2 regions of the Marinactinospora rubrisoli genome follow, and region 1 is predicted to be linked to the other one. Evidence: riboswitches for the same ligand, from Rfam matches in the RefSeq annotation. Region 1 holds a riboswitch; the other holds the start of a gene.

Region 1 (10,317 bases):
CGGCGTCGAAATTCTTCCGCGCGGCCGCGAGATACTCCGGAACCACCCCGTCGACGATGGTGAGGTGCGCGACGCCGCGCACCGACAGTGCCCTGGCAGAGCCGGGACTGTCACCGGTGTCGATGGTCAAGGCGACCTCGGGGCGGGCCGACAGCGCCCGCACCTTGGGCGCCGTGGCCGCGGTGGACATGACGATCTCCTCGCCGGTCCAGAAGATCCCGATCGGGACCACGCGGGGCAGCCCGTCGAGTCCGTTGTAGGCCAGCCGCGCCATCGACGCCTGGCTCAACAGCTCGTGGGCGTCGGCCAGCTCCTGCGCGATCTGCTTCCGGTCCATGACCCGCCGTCCTCTACCGTCGCGCGGCCGTTCCCGACCGCTATTCCTCGCGAACGAAAGACGCCGCCGCGTTGCCGGTAGCCGCGGCCGAATCCGCCGTCCACCCGCCCACGGTGATCGTGCCGCGCTCGCCGGCCGCTCCAGCTCCCGCCGCCGCACCTTCGACCGGTCACCGGGCCGCTCCACACCTTCCCACACCGGCCCACCACCAGGAAAGGCGCCCCACGACCTCAGGCCCCCCGGCCGAGCACCACGCGTTCCCGCTCCGGGTCCAGCCCGACCGGCGGAAGGCCGCCGCGCAGCGGCGCCGGCCCGTCGAGCGACCGCAGCCACGCCCAGGTGTCCGCCACCGTCTCGGTCACCGGCCGGCAGCGCAGCCCGGCGGCGAGCGCGCGGGACACGTCGCCCTGGTGCATGGTGTCGTACAGCTCCCCCGGCGGCAGCCAGACCGGCAGTTCCATCCACGGCCGCACACCGGCCGACAGGATGGTCTCCGGGGCCGTCCAGCGGAGTTCGGCATCGGACCCGGTGGCCCGCACGCACGCCTCCAGCAGCTCACCAATGGTGGAGTGGCCGGGTGCGCTGACCACGTTGTAGGCGCCGCCGAGCCCCCGCTCCGCCGCGTCCAGCACCCAGGCGGCGAGGTCACGGGCGTCGACGTACTGCAGGCCCAGGTCCCGCGGCCCCGGCGCGAGCACCGGCCCACCGCGCGCGATCCGGTTCAGCCACCACGGCAGCCGCCCGACGTTCTCGCGCGGCCCGAGGATCAGCCCGGCCCGCGCCAGCAGCGCCCGGTCCCCGAAGACCGCCTCCGCCGCCAGCTCACCGCCGCGCTTGGCCCGCGCGTACTCGACGTCGCCGTCGTCCGGCGAGCCCTCGACCAGCGGCCCGTCCTCGGCGGTGCCGGCCGCGACCGGGATCGGGTGGACCGAGCGGCTGGAGACGTACACGTAGTGGCCGGCCCGTCCGGCGAGCAGCCGTGCCGCGTCCCGCACCGCCGCCGGGGCACCGGACCAGGTGTCCACGACGACGTCCCACTCGCCCTGTCCCAGCTCTGCCAGGCCGTCGGGGGCGGTGCGGTCGCCGCGCAGCGCCGCCACCCCGGGCGGCTCCGTGTGCCGTCCCCGGTTGAACACCGTGACCTGCCACCCGCGCCCCAGAGCGTCGTCCACCACGGCGCGCCCGACGAACTCCGTGCCACCCAGCATCAGTAGTCGCATGCCGGTAGTCTCCTGTTACCTCGCCTCCCAGCGGAACGGACCCACGCTCTGGGCGGAATCGCCCAGAGCGTAACCAGGTCTCGCGGTACCTGCACTTCGTCGAGCAGCGCGAGGAGTTCTGTCACGACAGGGCGCGGAATTGGCTGGTGTCGAGGTCGAATTCGAACGGCTCGGGGATGACCAGCTTCTTCCCGAAGTCCCGGGTAACGCGGTCCAGATAACGTCCACCGCTCGGCTTACTGAACAGCGTGGTCTGCGCCGCGATTGGATCGATCAGCAGGTAGTACTCGATGGCGGCCTTTGCGTAGATGTTCAGCTTCACCACGCGGTCACTACGGGCGTTACTGGGCGAGACGACTTCGGCCACAAGGAGTACATCGTCTGGCGGGACGATCGATTCTGCTGTATCCAGCACCTCCGCGGGAGCGACAAAGAGGTCGGGGATCACGCTCTTGCCCAGTTCCGGCATGCGGATCTCCAGATGTGGTTCCGCGTCATACCCGGCGGGCAGGTGCGGCCTGAGCTGTAGGTCCAGCGACCTCACGGTGCGCTGGTGCTTGCCAGACGCGACAGGCGACACGGTGATCGTGCTCCCTTCGATGATCTCGGCTCGAAGCCCCCTGGGAAGGTCAAGGCTGTCGAGCAGGTCGAAGAGCGCACGCGACTCCGCAGGCGCCGGTGAAACGTCTGAAGTCGTTTTCTCAGGGGCGAGCGTCGTCATCTCCGACTCCTCGTTCTTGGACATGGACGATCACACCCTGTCACATAGCAACGACACTTACGGTCTCTTCTGCCATTTCACCGCGTTGAGTACCAGTGGCGCCAGTCCCCACCCCGGATACCGACGCCACCGCGCTCTCAGCGCCATCCGACGGCGCGCCTCACTCCGCGAACGCCTCCGGCGGCGGGCACGCGCAGACCAGGTTGCGGTCGCCGTACGCCTGGTCGATGCGGCCCACCGGCACCCAGTACTTGTTCAGCCGCAGTTCCGGCACCGGGTAACCGGCCTCGGTGCGGGTGTAGGGGTGCTTCCAGTCGTCCGCCGTCAGCGCCTCGGCGGTGTGCGGGGCGTTCTTCAGCGGGTTGTCGGACGGGTCATAGCCGCCGTCGGCGACTCGGTCGATCTCCGCTCTGATGGCGACCATGGCGTCGATGAAGCGGTCCAGCTCCGCCAGGTCCTCGCTCTCGGTGGGCTCGACCATCAGCGTGCCGGCCACCGGGAACGACATCGTCGGCGCGTGGAAGCCGTAGTCGATGAGCCGCTTGGCGACGTCCTCGTTGCTGATCCCGGTGCGCTTGGCCAGCGCCCGGACGTCGATGATGCACTCGTGCGCCACGAGCCCGCCGGACCCGGTGTAGAGCACCGGGTAGTGCGGGGCGAGCCGCCGGGCCACATAGTTGGCGTTCAGCACCGCGGTCTCGGTTGCCGCGCGCAGGCCGCGCTCGCCCATCATCCGGACGTAGGCCCACGAGATCGGCAGGATGCCGGCGGAGCCGAAGGGCGCCGCCGCGACCGGGCCGACGCCGGTGTGCGGGCCCGCGTCCGGCTGGCCCGGGTGGTTGGGCAGGAAACCGGCGAGGTGGGCGCGCACCGCGACCGGGCCGACCCCCGGGCCGCCGCCGCCGTGCGGGATGCAGAACGTCTTGTGCAGGTTGAGGTGGCTGACGTCGGCGCCGAACTCGCCGGGCTTGGCCCAGCCGAGCAGCGCGTTCAGGTTGGCGCCGTCGACGTACACCTGCCCCCCGGCCTCGTGCACCAGATCGCACACCTCGGTGATGGTGTCCTCGTACACGCCGTGCGTGGAGGGGTAGGTGACCATGATCGCGGCCAGCTCGTGCCGGTGCGCCTCGATGACCCTGCGCAGGTCGGCGAGGTCGATGTTGCCATCGTCGTCGCAGGCCACCACCCGTACCCGCAGCCCGGCCATGACCGCGCTGGCGGCGTTGGTGCCGTGCGCCGAGCTGGGGATGAGGCAGACGTCGCGGTCGGCGTCGCCACGGCTGCGGTGGTAGGCGCGGATGGCCAGCAGCCCGGCGAGTTCGCCCTGCGATCCCGCGTTGGGCTGCAGCGACACCGCGTCATAGCCGGTCACCTCGGCCAGCCAGCCCTCCAGGTCGCGCACGACCCGCACCATGCCCTCGGCCTGGTCCAGCGGCGCGAAGGGGTGCAGCCGGGCGAACTCCGGCCAGGTGATCGCCGCCATCTCGGCCGTGGCGTTCAGCTTCATCGTGCAGGAGCCCAGCGGGATCATGGTCCGGTCCAGCGCCAGGTCCTTGTCGGCGAGCCGCCGCAGGTAGCGCAGCAGCGCGGTCTCGCTGCGGTGCGTGTGGAAGACGGGGTGCTCCAGGTAGTCGACGCCGCGCCGCAGCGCCTCGGGCAGCGCCGGGCCGCCGGCGGCGCCCGGCGCGGCGGAGCCGCCGAAGGCGCGCAGCACCAGGCCCAGGTGCTCTTCGGTGGTGACCTCGTCGCAGGAGATCCCGACCGTGTCGTCGTCCGCACGCAGCAGGTTCACGCCGAGCTCCCGCGCGCGCTCGACCACCGCGCCGGCCCGGCCGGGAACCCGGACCCGCAGGGTGTCGAAGAAGGCGTCGTGCGGCAGCTCCAGCCCCAGCTCCCGCAGGCCCGCGGCCAGCCGAACCGCGTGCCCGTGCACCCGCTCGGCGATCGCGCGCAGGCCGTGCGGCCCGTGGTGGACGGCGTACATTCCGGCCATGACGGCGAGCAGCACCTGCGCCGTGCAGATGTTGCTGGTGGCCTTCTCCCGCCGGATGTGCTGCTCGCGCGTCTGCAGCGCGAGCCGGTAGGCGGGCCGGCCGGCCGCGTCGACCGACACCCCGACCAGCCGGCCCGGGAGCTGGCGCTGGAGTCCGGTCCGCACCGACATGTAACCGGCGTGCGGCCCGCCGAACCCCATCGGCACCCCGAAGCGCTGGGTGGACCCCACCGCGATGTCGGCACCCAGCTCCCCGGGGCTGCGCAGCACGGTGAGGGCCAGGATGTCGGCGGCGACCACGGCGAGGGCACCGCGCGCGTGGGCGGCCTCGATGACGGCGGAAGGGTCGCGCACCGCGCCGCTGGCGGCCGGGTACTGCAGCAGCACGCCGAACGTCTCGCCGTCCGGCACGTCCGGCAGCCCGCCGGCCAGGTCGGCCACCACGATGTCGATACCGAGCGGCTCGGCCCGGGTGCGCAGCACGGCGAGCGTCTGCGGGAAGACGTCGGAGTCGACCACGAAGGTGGCGCCGCGGCCCTTGGCCGCCCGGCGGGCCAGCGTCATGGCCTCGGCCGCGGCGGTCGCCTCGTCCAGCAGGGAGGCGCCCGCGACCGGCAGCCCGGTCAGGTCGGAGACGACCGTCTGGAAGTTGAGCAGCGCCTCCAGCCGCCCCTGGGAGATCTCCGGCTGGTAGGGGGTGTAGGCGGTGTACCACGCGGGGTTCTCCAGGATGTTGCGCTGGATCACCGGGGGCGTGACGGTGTCGTAGTAGCCCAGGCCGATCATGCTGGTCAGCACCTGGTTGCGGTCGGCCAGGGCGCGGAGTTCGGCCAGCGCCTCGCTCTCGCCGACCGGCTCGGGCAGGGCCAGCGGCGCGGCGGCGCCCCGGCCGTTCAGGATGCTCCGCGGCACGGCCGCCGCCATGAGGTCGCCCGTGGACGGGAATCCGACGGTCTCCAGCATCTTCGCGCGCTCGGCCGGTCCGGGCCCGATGTGCCGATCGGCGAACTCGCGCGCCGCCTCGGGGGCGGGCGAACGCTCGTGGGTGGGCTGGTGCGGCATGGAGACCTCCTGGTCGCTGAGCCGTGGAACGGCTGCTCCTGCTTGGTCTCCCCCTCTGTCGCGCATGCCGGCGGTGCCGCAGGCGGATGCCGCCCGCTGCTCCAGAGTGCCTCTCCACACGGTCCTTTTGCCTGAGAGGTTGGGTGGGGAGGGTTGCCCCGTCGGCGCCCCTTGAGGGGTCTCTCCCGTGTGGTATCAACGGCGGTATTGCGTTGGCAGTTTCGCATTATGTCAACGCGTCACGCGCCATGGTACTGACGTGCGTCTTCTGTGGCATTCCCGGCATCGGGCGGATCAACCGTGCCGGCCCGGGGCGGCGGGGACAGGGCCGCGGGTTTCGGCGGGAGGGGCTGGACGGGGCGCGGGTGGGCGGCGGTCGTGCGTCAGGTCATCCGGTCCGGCGCTCGCGGCGGCGGCGCGCCAGCTCGTCGGTCGGGTGGGGGTCGGGGAGGGGTTCGGCGAGCCGTTCGCCGGGGAGTTCGCGCAGCGACCCCTCCAGCTCGCGCCAGACCCGCCCCAGGGCGATCCCGAACACGCCCTGACCGCCCTGCAGCAGATCGACCACCTCGTCCGGCGACGTGCACTCGTAGACGCTCACGCCGTCGCTCATGAGGGTGATCTGGGCGAGGTCGGCGGTGCCGCGCTCACGCAGATGCTGGACGGCGGTGCGGATCTGCTGGAGGGAGATGCCCGTGTCGAGCAGGCGCTTGACGACCTTCAGCACCAGGATGTCGCGGAAGCTGTACAGACGCTGGCTGCCCGAGCCGTGTGCGGGCTGCACACTCGGCTCGACCAGCCGGGTTCTCGCCCAGTAGTCGAGCTGACGGTAGGTGATTCCGGCGGCCGCGCAGGCCGTTGGCCCCCGATAACCGACGTCCATAGGCAGCGCCACCACGTCCTCTTCACACAGCAGGCCCTGCTCGCCAGCGCGCCGTATCGCTGATCGCCTGTGGTCGGAGGCTTGCTGCTTGCCGCTTGTAACCGCCACGCCGAACCTCCGGCTCCTCGACCCGCGGCGGTGTGACAAGGGGAGATGCGGATTGCGCCGCGGGTACCTTCGACACTGAAGGTAAGCCGGTCGCATGGACAGCGTCAACGACAGTGATCGGCGCGTCGCGGAACCTCTCCGCTGGTCCTGTCGCGTGTTGCCCCGGGGCATCGGAACACCGCCGCCCACCGCCCTGAGCCCTCCGCCGAGCGAACCGCTCACCCTCCGCCACCGTCGCGCCGGGCGCCGGGCCGGCGGCGCGGACGCGCCGGATGGAGACGGAGAACGGCCGGACGGCGCGATCGGGGGCCGTGGCCGGCCCTCGTACCGGCTCAGCCTAACGCTGCGTGGCGCCCGAATCCGCCTCCGGATACGCGAACACCCGGCGCCCGCGCCACGGGACCGCTAAAGTGGATGGCGCGGAGCCGGGAGACGTCCCGGTCCCGTCCCCGTCAGGTGGTGCGCCCGAAGTCCTCTGGCGTGATGTTGTCGAGGAACTCCCGGAACTTCTCGACCTCGTCCTCCTGCTCGTCGGGGATGGGCACTCCGGCCTCCTCGATGACGTCCTCCCCCGCGTAGATGGGTGCGCCGGTGCGCAGCGCGAGGGCGATGGAGTCGGAGGGTCTGGCGCTCACCTCCACCCCGTTGGAGAAAATCAGCTCGGCGTAGAAGATGCCGTCGCGCAGCGCGGTGATGTTGACCGTCCTGAGCGTGGCGTCGAGCGCGTCGAGTACGTTGCGGAAGAGATCGTGGGTCAGCGGCCGGGCGGGAGTCACGCCCTGCTGGGCCAGGGCGATGGCCGTGGCTTCGACCGCACCGATCCAGATGGGCAGGTATCGCTCCCCATCCGACTCCTTCAACAGGACAATCGGTTGGTTCGACGGCATCTCGACCCGGACGCCGACAACCTCCATGTGCTTCACTGCGGCTCCGTCCCACGACTCGTCGTGCCGGAGGGGCACCGGCCAGGCCGTGCTCTGCTCCGTCTCTCACGGTACACCGCCGAGGCTCGGACGTGTCGAGCCGCTGGGCCCCGGCCGCTATCCGCGGTCAGCGGCGCTGAACGGCCGCACCATGCGGTGGTCCCATTGACCGAGGTGTTGATCACACACCCCGGGTCGCCCCTTTCGCTGCCGGTCTCCCTACAAGGCTGTCCGCCAGGGCCGGTGCGCAAACCTCCGGTGCGCGGGACACATCGCGATGCCTCCCGCGCCGCGGAGGTGTGCCGGTGACCGTGCCCGGGGAGCTCCCGCCGAGCACGCCCGGGGGATCAGCCGCGCTGCGCGTTGGTGAGGAGCACCAGGCGGAACTTGCCGATCTGCACCTCGTCACCGGGGCTGAGCCGGGTCTCGTCGATGCGCTCGCGGTTGACGTAGGTGCCGTTCAGGCTGCCGACGTCGCGCACGCCGAACGCGTCGCCGCGCCGGAAGAACTCCACGTGCCGCCGCGACACCGTGACGTCGTCGAGGAAGATGTCGCTGTTCGGGTGGCGACCGGCGGTGGTCAGATCGCTGTCCAGCAGGAACCGGCTGCCGGCGTTGGGGCCGCGCTTGACCACGAGCAGAGCGGTACCGGAGGGCAGCGCGTCCAGCGCGGTGGGGTCGGCGACGACGTCCTCGCCGGCGTCCGCCTCGGCCTCCAGCGCCTGGATTCCGGAGATGGAGATGGTGGACGTGGTCTCGCCGACGGAGTCGCGGCGCTCGCGGGGCTGCGGAGCCTCCTGTCCGGCCTTGCGGATGGGGGAACCACAGTTGGAGCAGAAACGGGCATCATCCGCAACGGCGTGACCGCACTGCGTGCAGTAAACGCTCGACATAGGTCGGCTCGGCCTCCTACCGCACGGGGCGGTGCTTGTATCGGCTGTTGTTGACGTGTCGGGCGACCGGCGAACCGGTCACCCCCATGGGGCCCGGGCCAGCGCGGCGGGGCCGCCCGGCGGCCTCACCCGGTCGGTCGTGCCAAGGTCCCTCCCATGATCGGTTGGTTCCGCTCCGTTCGCCACCCCCTGGGTCGGGAGGCAGGCGGATACGGCCCGGCGCGCACTCCAGGAACACTCGACTCTAAACCATATCCGCGCCCCGCCCGCCCCAGTGCCAGACACGGATCGGGGCCCGTCGACGGTCCGCCGCCGGAGAGGTGACGTGCATCCGCCGGCCGGCCCTGTGGGACCGGCCGACGGAATGGTGCCCTGGTCGCGCTCGCCGCCTCACTCCCCTCCACCGCCGACCCGACCCGGCCTCCGGCACAAGAAGGCCGACGCCTCCGGACGCTCGGCGGCTCGCCGCTCCGCGCCTCCGGTCGGTCAGCCCTCGGCGCGCTCGACCACCGCCGCCCACTGCTCCAGCAGCCGCTGCGCGGTATCGGTGTCGGGGCCCTCGGCCCACAGGTGCGTGACGGCTTCGGACGTGTCGGGAAGCACCAGCGCCCAGCTGCCGTCGGGCTCCATGACCCGCACGCCGTCGGTGGTGTCGATGTCGCGCCCTTCCGCGGCCTCCACGACCTCGCGCATGACGCTGCCCTTGACCGCCCAGGGGGTGGGGACCGAGCGGCGCAGCAGATGCGCCTCGGGGATGCGCTTGTCGATCTGGCTGAGGGAGAGCTTGGTGCGGGCCACCAGCCCGAGCAACCGGATGAAGGCGGCGATGCCGTCGCCGGTGCGGGAGAACTCCGGAAGGACGAATCCGCCCCGGCCGTCGGCGGCGAAGATGATGTCATCGGCCATGGCGGCCTTGGTGAGCTCGTCGACGGCGGTGGGGATCCACTGCACCTGGACACCGTGGAATCGGGCGACCTTCTCGGCCACCCGGGTGGTGGTGACCGGCAGGGCCACCCGCCCGCCGCGCCGCTCGGCCGCGACCAGGTCGAGCACCACCAGGAGCGCGCGCTCGTTGTCGACGAGTTCGCCGTGCTCGTCGACGATCGACAGCCGTTCGGCCACCGGGTCGAACCGGACGCCGAAGTCGGCGCCGGAGGAGCGCACCAGCTCGCCGAGCCGCTGCAGGTCGCGCATCTGCTTGGCGAGGGTGTCGGTGGGGGACGCCTCGTCCAGCCGGTTGTTGACCGTGAGCACGTCGACACCGAGACGGCCGAGCAGCGCCGGCAGCACCAGCGAGCCGGTTCCCCCGGCGCAGTCGACCACGATCTTCAGTCCGGCCTCGGAGATGCCGGTGGTGTCGATGCGGCGCAGCAACTCCTGGCTGTAGTTCTCGACGCCGCGGGAGGGGAAGGAGAGTTCGGCGATCTCGCCCGGGAACGCCCGGCGGTACTCGGCCCGGGAGAAGACCCGCTCCAGCTTGCGCTGCGCCGCCGGGGAGAGGTCGGCGCCGCGCTCGTCGAGGAACACGATGTCGACCGACTGCGGGTCGCCGGGGCTGGTGCGCAGCGCGATGCCGCCGCCGACCCCGCTCTGCCCGGTGTGGAAGCGCGCGACCGGAAGCGGGACCGCCTCCAGGTCGCGGACGTCGATGGCGCTCGCCGTCAGGGCGCTGATCACCGCGCGCTTGAGGGTGCGCGCGGCCCGGGAGACGTCCCGGGAGGTGGTGACGACGGTGCCCTTCTTCAGGGTGGTGGCGTAGGCGCTGGCCAGGCGGACCGCCAGCTCGGGGGTGATCTCGACGTTGATGAGCCCGGAGACGCCGCGCGGTCCGAACAGCGAGCGCTGGCCTCGCGACTCCCAGATGACGTTGGTGTTGACGACCGCGCCGGCCTCGATGGTCTTGAAGGGGTACACCTTGAGGTCGTTGGCGAGGTAGGCCTCGGACTCGATGACGCACTCCTCGCCGACGACGGTGCCCTCCTCGATGCGGGCGCTCGGCATGACGTCGGTGTTCTTGCCGATGACGCAGCCCCGCAGGTGGGTGTTGGCCCCGACGTAGACGTTGTCGTGGATGACCGCGCGGTGCAGGAACGCCTCGGAGCGGACCACCACGTTGCTGCCGAGCACGGTGAACTCGCGCAGCTCCGCGCCGGCCTCGACCTTGGCGTAGTCACCGATGT
Region 2 (10,317 bases), on a different contig from region 1:
CTGCATGCCGGGGAACACCGCCGAGTTGATCTTCTTGCCCAGCTCCTCCTTGGCGAGGATCAGCCCGCCGCGCGGCCCGCCCAGGGTCTTGTGGGTGGTGGTGGTGACGACGTCGGCGAACGGCACCGGGTTGGGGTGCAGGCCGGCGGCCACCAGACCGGCGAAGTGCGCCATGTCGACCATGAGCAGCGCGCCCGTCTGGTCGGCGATCTCGCGGAACCGGGCGAAGTCGAGCTGACGCGGGTAGGCGGACCAGCCGGCGACGATCATCTTGGGCTGGTGCTCCTTGGCGAGCGCCTCGACCTCGTCATAGTCGATGGTGCCGTCGGAGTCGCGCACGTGGTAGGCGATGGCGTTGAGGATCTTGCCGGAGTAGTTGATCCGCATGCCGTGCGTGAGGTGCCCGCCGTGCGCGAGGTCGAGGCCGAGGATGGTGTCGCCGGGCTTGAGCAGGGCGAAGTACACGGCCGTATTGGCCTGCGCCCCGGAGTGCGGCTGGACGTTGGCGTGCTCGGCGCCGAACAGCGCCTTGGCGCGGTCGATGGCGAGCTGTTCCACGACGTCGACGTGCTCGCAGCCCCCGTAGTAGCGGCGGCCCGGGTAGCCCTCGGCGTACTTGTTGGTGAGCACCGTCCCCTGGGCCTCCAGGACCGCCTGCGGGGCGAAGTTCTCCGAGGCGATCATCTCCAGGGTGTCGCGCTGCCGGGCCAGTTCGGCGCCGACGGCGACAGCGACCTCCGGGTCGAGCTCGGCCAGTGTCTGGTTGAGCGGATTGGTCTCGGCGGCCATGTCGTTAACCTTCACCTTCGGTCAGCTGCGTGTACTGCTCCGGGGTGAGCAAATCGGCTGGTTCGTCCGCGAGCTCCACCTTGAACAGCCAGCCCTGGCCGTACGGGTCGGTGCCGACCAGTTCGGGCTCCTCCACCGCTGTGCGGTTGACGTCCACCACCTCGCCGTTGACGGGTGCGTAGATCTCGCTGACCGACTTGGTGGACTCGACCTCGCCGCAGGGTTCGCCCGCCGTGACGGTCGACCCGACCTCGGGGGGCTCGACGAAGACGATGTCGCCCAGCGCCTCGGCGGCGAAGGCCGTGATGCCGATGGTGGCGACGCCCTCGTTGATGGCCACCCACTCGTGCTCGCTCGTGTAACCCAGCTCCGCGGGAACGCTCAATTCAACTCTCCAGGAGGTATTCCATTATCCAGCACGGCCGGTCAGCGCGGTGTCCGGGCTGACGACACTGATCTGCTCCGACGCCCGCGCCCGAAGCGGTGGGCCGGGGCGGACTCCGCGGTTCAGCGCTCCCGCCGGTAGAACGGAAGCTCGACCACGTCGACGGGTTCGGCGCGGCCGCGCACGTCCACGGCGAACGATCCGGCCGCGATGTCGACCCCGGCGTCGACATAGGCCACCGCGATCGGGCGGCCCAGTGTCGGAGAGGGCGCGCCGCTGGTGACGACGCCGACCGGCTGATCCTCGCGCAGCACGGTGTGCCCTTGCCGGGGGACGCGCCGACCGCGGGCGACCAACCCGACCAGGGTGCGGGCGGGGCCGCTCTCGGCGCGCTCGGCCAGGGCCCGCCGGCCGACGAAGTCACCCGGCTTGTCGAGTTTGACCACCCGGCCCAGCCCGGCCTCGTACGGGGTGACGTCGGCGGTGAGCTCGTTGCCGTACAGCGGCATGCCGGCCTCCAGCCGTAGCGTGTCGCGGGCGGACAGGCCGGCCGGCACCAGGCCGTGCGCCTGGCCGGCCGCGGTCAGCGCGTCCCACAGGGCGGTGGCGGCGGAGCCGGGGCGGACGAAGAGCTCGAAGCCGTCCTCGCCGGTGTAGCCGGTGCGGGCGAGCAGCACGGGCCGGCCGGCGACGGTGTGCCGGTACCCGGCGTAGTAGCGGATGCCGGAGAGGTCGGCGTCGGTGAGCGCCGCGAGGATGTCGGCGGCGCGCGGGCCCTGGACGGCGATCAGCGCGTACTCGGCGGATTCGTCGGCGATCTCGGTGTCGAATCCGGCGGCGCGCTCGCGCAGAGCGGCGACGACGGTGCCGGTGTTGGCGGCGTTGGCGACCACGAGGTATTCGTCGTCGGCGAGCCGGTAGACGATGAGGTCGTCGAGGACGCCGCCGTCTTCGGCGGTGATCATCGTGTAGCGGGCCCGCCCGGGCGTGACCGCGGAGAGATGGCCGACCAGGGCGTAGTCCAGGAAGGCGTCCGCCTGGGGGCCGCGGACCAGGATCTCTCCCATGTGGGACAGGTCGAACAGCCCGGCCGCCTCGCGGACCGCGCGGTGCTCGCCGGTCTCGCTGCCGTAGCGCAGCGGCATCAGCCAGCCGGCGAAGTCGACCAGTGTGGCGCCGAGCCGTTCGTGCACCTCGTACAGCGGGGTTCTACGGGGTTCGGTCGCGGCTGCGGGCGCGCTCATGGAGTCTCCTGAGAGGATGGTCGTCAATGTCGGCCGTTGGCGGTGCCATCCTCCCCCTCTGTCATCGGAGCCTGAGAGCTTCGCCACGGTGTGGCTTGCACCTTCGGCGAGGGGCGCGCGGCCCCTGCTTTCCAGAGTGGTCTCGCCCGCGCGGTCCGGTGCGCCTGAGAGGTTCTCTGGGGAGGACTTGCTCCTTCGGCGGCCCACGCTGGCTGCGCGGACGCTCTCCCGTGCGGGGTCGGCGACCGGCATCAGCGTAGCAGCGCCCGCCTCGCGGGCACAGGGGCGCGCCCGTCCGGCGCGGTCCCGCGCCCGGCGGCCGGGGAACGCCGACGGCCGCCGTCCGGTGGGACGGCGGCCGTGGAGTGCGGTGGTTCGGGGCCCGTCAGCGGGCGGTCTTGCGGCGCTGGCGGACCGCCTCGGCGAGGCCGGCCAGGACGCTCTCGGTGGTCTCCCAGCCCATGCAGGCGTCGGTGATGCTCTGGCCGTAGGCGAGCCGGGCCGGGTCACCGAGCCGCTGGGCGCCCTCCAGCAGGAAGCTCTCCAGCATCACGCCGATGATGCCGTGCTCGCCCGCGGACACCTGCGCGGCGATGGCCTCGGCGACGGCCGGCTGGCGGCGGTGGTCCTTGCCGCTGTTGGCGTGGCTGGCGTCGATCATCAGCCGGCGGGGCAGCCCGGCGGCCTCGATGACGTCGAGCGCGCTCTGGACGCTGTCGGCGTCGAAGTTGGGGCCGGACCGGCCGCCGCGCAGGATCACGTGGCAGTCGGGGTTGCCCGAGGTGGTCACGACCGCGCCGGCGCCGGCCGGGTCGACGCCGAAGAAGGTGTGCGCGGCGGCGGACGCGCCGCACGCGTCGACGGCGACCTGCACGTCGCCGTCGGTGCCGTTCTTGAAGCCGACCGGCATGCTCAGTCCGCTGCCGAGCTGGCGGTGCACCTGGCTCTCGGTGGTCCGGGCCCCGATGGCGCCCCAGGCGACCGCGTCGGCGATGTACTGCGGTGTGATGGGATCGAGGAACTCGGTGCCCGCCGGGACGCCGAGCGAGCCGATGTCCAGCAGCAGCTTGCGGGCGGTGCGCAGGCCGCGGTGCACGTCGTAGCTCTCGTCCAGGCCGGGGTCGTTGATGAGGCCCTTCCACCCGAGGGTGGTGCGCGGCTTTTCGAAGTACACCCGCATGACCACCCGGAGTTCGTCCTCGACGGCCGGGGTGAGCGCCTTGAGACGCTCGGCGTACTCCAGCGCGGCGGCGGGGTCGTGCACCGAGCACGGCCCGACGATCACGAGCAGCCGGTCGTCGTCGCCGTCGAGGACCCGCTTGACCTCGTTGCGGGCATCCTCGACGAGGGCGGCGCGCTCCGGCCCCATGGGCAGTTCGGCGAGGACGTCCGCGGGGGCGACCAGCGGCTGGTAGCTGACGACGCGGGTGTCATTGGTACTTGACATGTGTTCCTTTTCCCTCCCCAGGCACCCCCAACACCCTAACGTCCCCGCTCAGCGGCCGGGGCCGCGGCCGGGGCGGCGGAACCGGTCCGCTAGCGCTCCTTGAGCCCCGGGAAGTCCTCCTCCCAGTACTCGCCCGGGTTGCGCGCGCCGTCGGTGACGGGTCCGCGGGCGTCCTCCAGCCCGCGCAGCTGGACGCGGCGGATCTTGCCGGAGACCGTCTTGGGCAGCTCGGCGAACTCCAGGCGCCGCACGCGCTTGTAGGGGGCGAGCCGTTCGCGGGCGTGCGCGAGGATGGAGCGGGCCAGGTCGGGGCCGGGGGCCGCGCCCGCGGCGAGCGCGACGTAGGCCTTGGGCACCGCGAGCCGGACCGGGTCGGGGGAGGGCACCACCGCGGCCTCGGCGACCGCCTCGTGCTGGATGAGGACGCTCTCCAGTTCGAACGGGGAGATCCGGTAATCCGACGCCTTGAAGACGTCGTCGGCCCGGCCGATGTAGGTGATGCGGCCGTCGCCGTCGCGGGCCGCGATGTCGCCGGTGTGGTAGCGCCCGTTGCGCACCGCCTGAGCGGTGCGGTCGTCGCTGTCGCCGTACCCGGTCGTCACGCCCACCGGCCGGTCGGCGAGGTCCACGCACAGCTCGCCCTGCTCGGCGGGCTCCCCGGTGACGGGATCCTCCAGCACCACGGTGTAGCCGGGCAGCGGCCGGCCCATCGAGCCGGGCCGCACCTCCGTCCCGGGCGGGTTGCCGACGAGCGCGGTGGTCTCGGTCTGCCCGAACCCGTCGCGGACCGTGAGGCCCCAGGCCCGCCGGACCTGCTCGATGACCTCGGGGTTCAGCGGCTCTCCGGCGGCCAGGGCCTCCCGGATCGGGACCCGCCACGCGCCCAGGTCGGCCTGGATGAGCATCCGCCACACGGTGGGCGGCGCGCAGAAGGTGTCGACGCCGCACCGCACGATCGCCGCCAGCAGCCGGGTGGCGTCGAACCGGCTCTGGTCGACCACCAGCACGGTGGCCTGGGCGTTCCACGGCGCGAACACGTTGCTCCACGCGTGCTTGGCCCAGCCGGGGGAGGAGATGTTGAGGTGCACGTCGCCGGGCTGGACGCCGATCCAGTACATCGTGGACAGGTGCCCGATCGGGTAGGACGCGTGGGTGTGCCGCACCAGCTTGGGTGTGGCGGTGGTGCCGGACGTGAAGTAGAGCAGCAGCTCATCGTCGGCGCGCGTGGGGCCGTCGGGCTCGAACTCCGCCCCGGCGTGCGCGGAGTCGGCGTAGCTCAGCCACCCGGCGACCTGGCCGACCGAGATGCGGGTCCAGTGGCCGCCGATCCGCGCGAACTTGCCGGTCTCGGCGGCGTCCGCGATCACGTGCGCGACCCGGCCGCGTTCGATCCGGTCGGCGAGGTCGGTCTCGGCCAGCAGGGGCGTCGCGGGGATGAGCACCGCGCCCAGCCGGATCGCGGCCAGCGTGGTCTCCCAGAGTTCGGCCCGGTTGCCGAGCATCACCAGCACCCGGTCGCCGCGGTGCACGCCCTGGGCGCGCAGCCAGTTGGCGACCTGGCGGGAGCGGCGGGACAGTTCGGCGTAGCTCAGCCGCGTCTCGGTGCCGTCGTCGTCGATCACCCACAGCGCGCAGCGGTCGGGGTGCTGGCCGGCGGCGACGTCGAAGTGGTCCTGCGCCCAGTTGAACGGGTCGGGGCGCGGCCAGGTGAACGCCTGCCGGGCGGCCTCCGGATCGGTCCGGTGACGGAGCAGCAGGTCCCGGGCGGCCCGGAACGTTTCGGTGGCCGGCTGGGACATGGTGCCCTCCCCGCGCGCAGGCTGTGACTGGAGTCACTGTAGCGGAGCGCGGTGTGCCCGTCACTATGCGGTGCGGTGACCGCGACGCCGGTTCGGGCGCGCGCGGCGCGGCCGGGCCCGCCGACCGGGCCGGTCGCGGGTATGCCGGACCGACCGTTCACGGGGCGCCGCACGTCTAGGATTGGGCCGATGGACGAGTTGCGCGGCGGTCACGCCTCCCGGTCCTTCGGTGCGCTGCCCATCCGTTCCCGAGGCCACTCCCAGCGGGGCGCCGGCTCATCGCCCGCGACTCCGCGCCTCTCGGCGGGACGGTATCCGGGGCGCGGCCGGAACCCGCGCACGCGTTCCCGGGGCGGACGCCGTCCTCCTCCACCGCCGGCGGCGAGACGTCCACCGTCGCGCACGTGACCCCCTCCCACGTCGCCGCGGCTCCGCCCGGGGCCCGGCGCCCCGGCTTCCCGGTCCGCTGGACCGGCCGATCCCCCGCCGCTTCGGTCTCCGGACGCGTGTGGCCCCAGCACGACAACCACCTCGTTCTAGAAGGGCGCTCTCCATGCGCACGCTGTATCCGCCCATCGAGCCCTATGACAGCGGGATGCTCGATGTCGGCGACGGGAACCGCGTCTACTGGGAACTGTGCGGTAACCCGACCGGTAAGCCGGTGGTGTTCCTGCACGGCGGGCCCGGGGCGGGCTGCACCCCGGACCACCGCCGGCTGTTCGATCCGGCGCGGTACCGCATCCTGCTGTTCGACCAGCGCAACAGCGGGCGCAGCACCCCGCACGCCAGCCGCATGGAGACCGAGCTGCACACGAACACCACGTGGAACCTGGTGGCCGACATCGAGCGGCTGCGCCGGATGGTGGGGGTGGAACGCTGGCAGGTCTTCGGCGGGTCGTGGGGCAGCGCGCTGGCGCTCGCCTACGCCGAGGAGCACCCCGAGCGGGTCAGCGAGCTGATCCTGCGGGGCATCTTCACGCTGCGCAACGAGGAGCTGCGCTGGTTCTACCAGAACGGCGCCTCGTTCCTGTTCCCCGGCGAGTGGGAGGCCTACCTGGCGCCGATCCCGGAGGAGGAGCGCGACGACCTCATCGGCGCCTACTCGGAGCGGCTGAACTCCCCGGACCCGGCGGTGCGGCTGGCGGCGGCGCAGGCGTGGAGCGTGTGGGAGGGGTCCACGATCTCGCTGCGGCCGAACGAGCGGATGCGCTCGGACTTCGCCGAGCCGGCCTACGCGCTGGCGTTCGCCCGCATCGAGAACCACTTCTTCGTGCACGGCGGGTTCCTGAGCCCGGGGCAGCTCATCGAGAACGCCGGGAAGCTGCGCTCCATCCCGGGCGTCATCGTCCAGGGGCGCTATGACGTGTGCACCCCGCCCAAGACGGCCTTCGACCTGCACCGGGCGTGGCCGGAGGCGGAGTTCCACCTGGTCGACGACGCCGGGCACGCCTACAACGAGCCCGGCATCCTGCACCACCTCATCGAGGCGACGGACCGGTTCGCTTCTCAGTGACCGGTGGGGACGCCGGCGGACCGCGCCGGCGTCCCGGCACGGGGATAGGCTCGCGGTGACACCGCGACGAGTGAGATGGGACACGCGATGCGAGTGAACGTCGACTTCGACCGCTGCGAGAGCAACGCCGTCTGCATGGGCATCGTCCCCGAGGTGTTCGAGGTGCGTGACGACGACTTCCTCTACGTACTTCAGGAGGAACCGTCGGAGGAGTGGCGGGACCGGGTGGAGGAGGCCGCCCGGATGTGCCCCAAACAGGCCATCGAGATCGAAGGCTGACCGCCACGCCCTTCCGCCCTGGCGGTGGGGGGTGCGACTAGGCGCGCCGGGGGAGCCGGCCGGCCGCGGCGGCCAGCCGCGCCAGTGTGGTGCTCATGGCCGGGGCCATCCGCCGCGAGCCGTCGAGGTCCGCGTGCGCCGCCGGGGTGGCGATGATGCCGAACACGACCGGCGCGGCGGCCGGGATGACGCGCGAGACCGACACCGATGTCCGTCGTGGCATGGAAGTTCCTCCGGCCACTGCGGTCACGCGGGGCGCTGCCGGCCGGCGGCGGCGAGGGCCTGCTCCCACGTGGTGGACTCCACGAGCAACGGACGGTACCGCATGACCTTGGCGGTGGATCGCAGCCCCAGTACGCCGACGAGCATCCCGGCGCGGCCGAAGAACGCCACGAACTTGCGGTCCTGCGGCGAGCCGTGCACGAACTCCACGGTGTCGGCCGGGGCGGCCTGGCCGATCAACTGCACCTTCATGCCGTACTGGTCGGACCAGAAGTACGGGACGGGGGCGTAGGTCTCGCGGCGGCCGTCGCCGGCGAGCAGGTTGCGGGCGACCACCGACGCCTGCTCCCCGGCGTTCGTCCAGTGCTCCAGCCGCAGCCGGCCGCCGTAGCGCGGGTGCGGCCAGTTGGCGAGGTCGCCGGCCGCGTAGACGCCGGGCACGGTCGTCTCACAGTGGGCGTCGAGCAGCACGCCACCGGCGCCGCCGGCGAGTTCGACGCCGGATCCCGCGAGCCAGTCGGTGTTCAGCCGCACGCCCAGCCCCGCCACCACCATGGGGGTCTCCACCGCGCTGCCGTCGGCGAGCCGGACGCGCGTCACCCGGCCGTCGCTGCCTTCGAAGCCGGTCACTCCGACCCCGAGGCGGACGTCCACGCCATTGTCGCGGTGCAGTTCGGTGAGCACCGCGCCCACCCGCGGGTCGACCACCCGGGTCATCGGGGTCGGCGCGGCCTCGATGAGGGTGACGTCCAGGCCGAGGGTGCGCGCGCTCGCCGCGACCTCGGCGCCGATGAAACCGGCACCGACCACCACGACGCGGTCGACGGCCTCCAGCCCGGCCCGCACGGCTTCGGCGTCGTCGAGGGTGCGCAGCACGTGCACACCGGCGAGGCCGGTGCCGGGACGGCGGGCGGCGGCGCCGGTGGCGATGACGACGGCGTCACCGCGCACGAGCGTGCCGTCGTCGAGTTCGACCGCGCGCTCGCCGGGGAGCAGCCGTTCGGCCCGGCGACCGAGCCGAAGATCGAGGTGGAGGGCGTCGAACTCCGGTTCGTCGCGCAGCACGAGACTTCTGGGCGTGCCCTTGCCGGTGAGCAGTTCCTTGGACAGCGGCGGACGGGAGTAGGGGCGGTGATGCTCCTCGCCGACCAGCGTGACGGTGCCGTCGAACCCGGCGGCGCGCAGCGCCTCCGCGGTGCCCAGTCCCGCCATCCCGCCGCCGACGACCACGACGTCGCGCATCCGACCTCCACTCCTCGTACCGGACGGCTCCGGGTCCGGTATACCGGTGCCGCGCCGGGCGGCGGCCCGAGCCCCCGGCTATGCCAACGATGGGCGGATCGCCGGTGATTCCGGGAATCGCCGCCGGGAACGCCCCGGAGGGACGGCGGTCAGCCGGCCAGGGGCCGCACGACGCCCACCGGCTCACCGCCGCCGAGCACCGGGCGGCTCAGCAGCTCGGCCACCGGGCCGACGTCGACGCCGAGCGCGGCCAGCGCGGTCAGCGCCACCATGGTGGCGGCGCGCCCGGTGGCGTCGCCGTCGCTGATCTTCACGGCGGCCGTCTCGCCGGACGGAACGCCGATCACCACCACTCCCTCGGCGCCGCGCTTGGACACTGCGCCGGGCAGCCGGCGCATCACGAGCGTGTCCGCCAGGCCCTCCCCGGCCACGAACTCCGGGTGCGTGCGCATGGCGTCCAGGACGGCGGCCTCGTGGGAGCCGGCATCGGCGCGCGCCATCGCGCGGAGGCCGCGGGCCAGGCCGGTGAGGGACACCGCCAACTGGGGCGCGCCGCAGCCATCGACGGCGGTGTGCGCGACGGGCTCCGCGCACTTCTCCTCGACGGCGGCGCGGACCAGTGTCTGCAGCGGATGGCCGGGGTTCAGGTAGCCGGCGGTGTCCCAGCCCTGCCGAACGCAGGCGGTGAGCATCGCGGCGTGTTTGCCGGAGCAGTTCATCCGCAGCCGGTCCGGCCCGCCACCGGCGCGCAGCACGGTGTCGCGGGCCGCGCGGTCGAGCGGCCAGTCGGGCGGGCAGCGCAGCGCCTCGGGGGTGAGCCCGGCCGCGGCGAGCATGCCGCGCACCGTCGCGACGTGGGCGTCGGAGCCAGCGTGGCTGCCGGCCGCGATCGCCAGCCGCTCGCCCGTGAGTTCGGCGCCGGCGCGCAGGCAGGCGAGGGCCTGGAACGGCTTGGCCGCGGACCGCGGGAACATGGGCTCCGCCACCGGCCCGCGCGCGTAGCCGACCTCTCCGGCGGCCGTCAGACCGACGGCGGCCCCGTAGTGCACCCCCTCCCGGAATCCCGAGCGGACGACCTCGACGAGGGGAGCGTGGGCGGGCAGCGGGGTCTCGGGCATGGCGATCCTCACACGCGTCGGGGCGGTCGGCGGGGCGGGGGAAGCGGGGGAGGTACGGAGGCCGGCGATCGCGCCGTTCCGGACGTGGCCGAGCATAACCGCCGTGCCCGGCCCGGCCCGGGCCGCCCCGGAGCCGCCGTGCCCGCGCCCGCTCCGGCGGCGTCGGCCGCAGCGGGTAGGGTCGAGCGTCGGGCCCGGGAGCCGCCGCGGCGGGACACCTGGCCGACGAGCAACGACGCAGACAGGGGCGAACACGTGCGGGACGACGGCCGTGCCGGC

Evidence for each region. A riboswitch is a leader RNA that binds a small molecule or an ion and turns the genes downstream of it on or off. The one in region 1 is predicted to bind glycine.
Region 2: linked by a shared signal. The riboswitch ahead of gcvT (glycine cleavage system aminomethyltransferase GcvT) and the one ahead of gcvP (aminomethyl-transferring glycine dehydrogenase) in region 1 are both predicted to bind glycine.

The regions. Positions count from the first base shown of each region.
Region 1 is NZ_JBHTBH010000005.1:244,215-254,531, reverse strand. It holds gene ACFQRF_RS12480 (pyridoxamine 5'-phosphate oxidase family protein) at 1-337, opposite strand, end outside; gene ACFQRF_RS12475 (NAD-dependent epimerase/dehydratase family protein) at 568-1,557, opposite strand; gene ACFQRF_RS12470 (Uma2 family endonuclease) at 1,679-2,302, opposite strand; gene gcvP (aminomethyl-transferring glycine dehydrogenase) at 2,439-5,333, opposite strand; glycine riboswitch at 5,443-5,531, opposite strand; gene ACFQRF_RS12460 (MerR family transcriptional regulator) at 5,722-6,321, opposite strand; gene ACFQRF_RS12455 (bifunctional nuclease family protein) at 6,774-7,244, opposite strand; gene ACFQRF_RS12450 (FHA domain-containing protein) at 7,592-8,137, opposite strand; gene ACFQRF_RS12445 (sugar phosphate nucleotidyltransferase) at 8,624-10,317, opposite strand, start outside.
Region 2 is NZ_JBHTBH010000009.1:296,642-306,958, reverse strand. It holds gene glyA (serine hydroxymethyltransferase) at 1-789, opposite strand, end outside; gene gcvH (glycine cleavage system protein GcvH) at 794-1,174, opposite strand; gene gcvT (glycine cleavage system aminomethyltransferase GcvT) at 1,297-2,418, opposite strand; glycine riboswitch at 2,467-2,563, opposite strand; gene ACFQRF_RS19835 (3-deoxy-7-phosphoheptulonate synthase) at 2,804-3,865, opposite strand; gene ACFQRF_RS19830 (AMP-binding protein) at 3,955-5,664, opposite strand; gene pip (prolyl aminopeptidase) at 6,218-7,177, shown strand; gene ACFQRF_RS19820 (ferredoxin) at 7,265-7,456, shown strand; gene ACFQRF_RS19815 (SRPBCC family protein) at 7,494-7,679, opposite strand; gene ACFQRF_RS19810 (NAD(P)/FAD-dependent oxidoreductase) at 7,703-8,920, opposite strand; gene ACFQRF_RS19805 (asparaginase) at 9,070-10,038, opposite strand.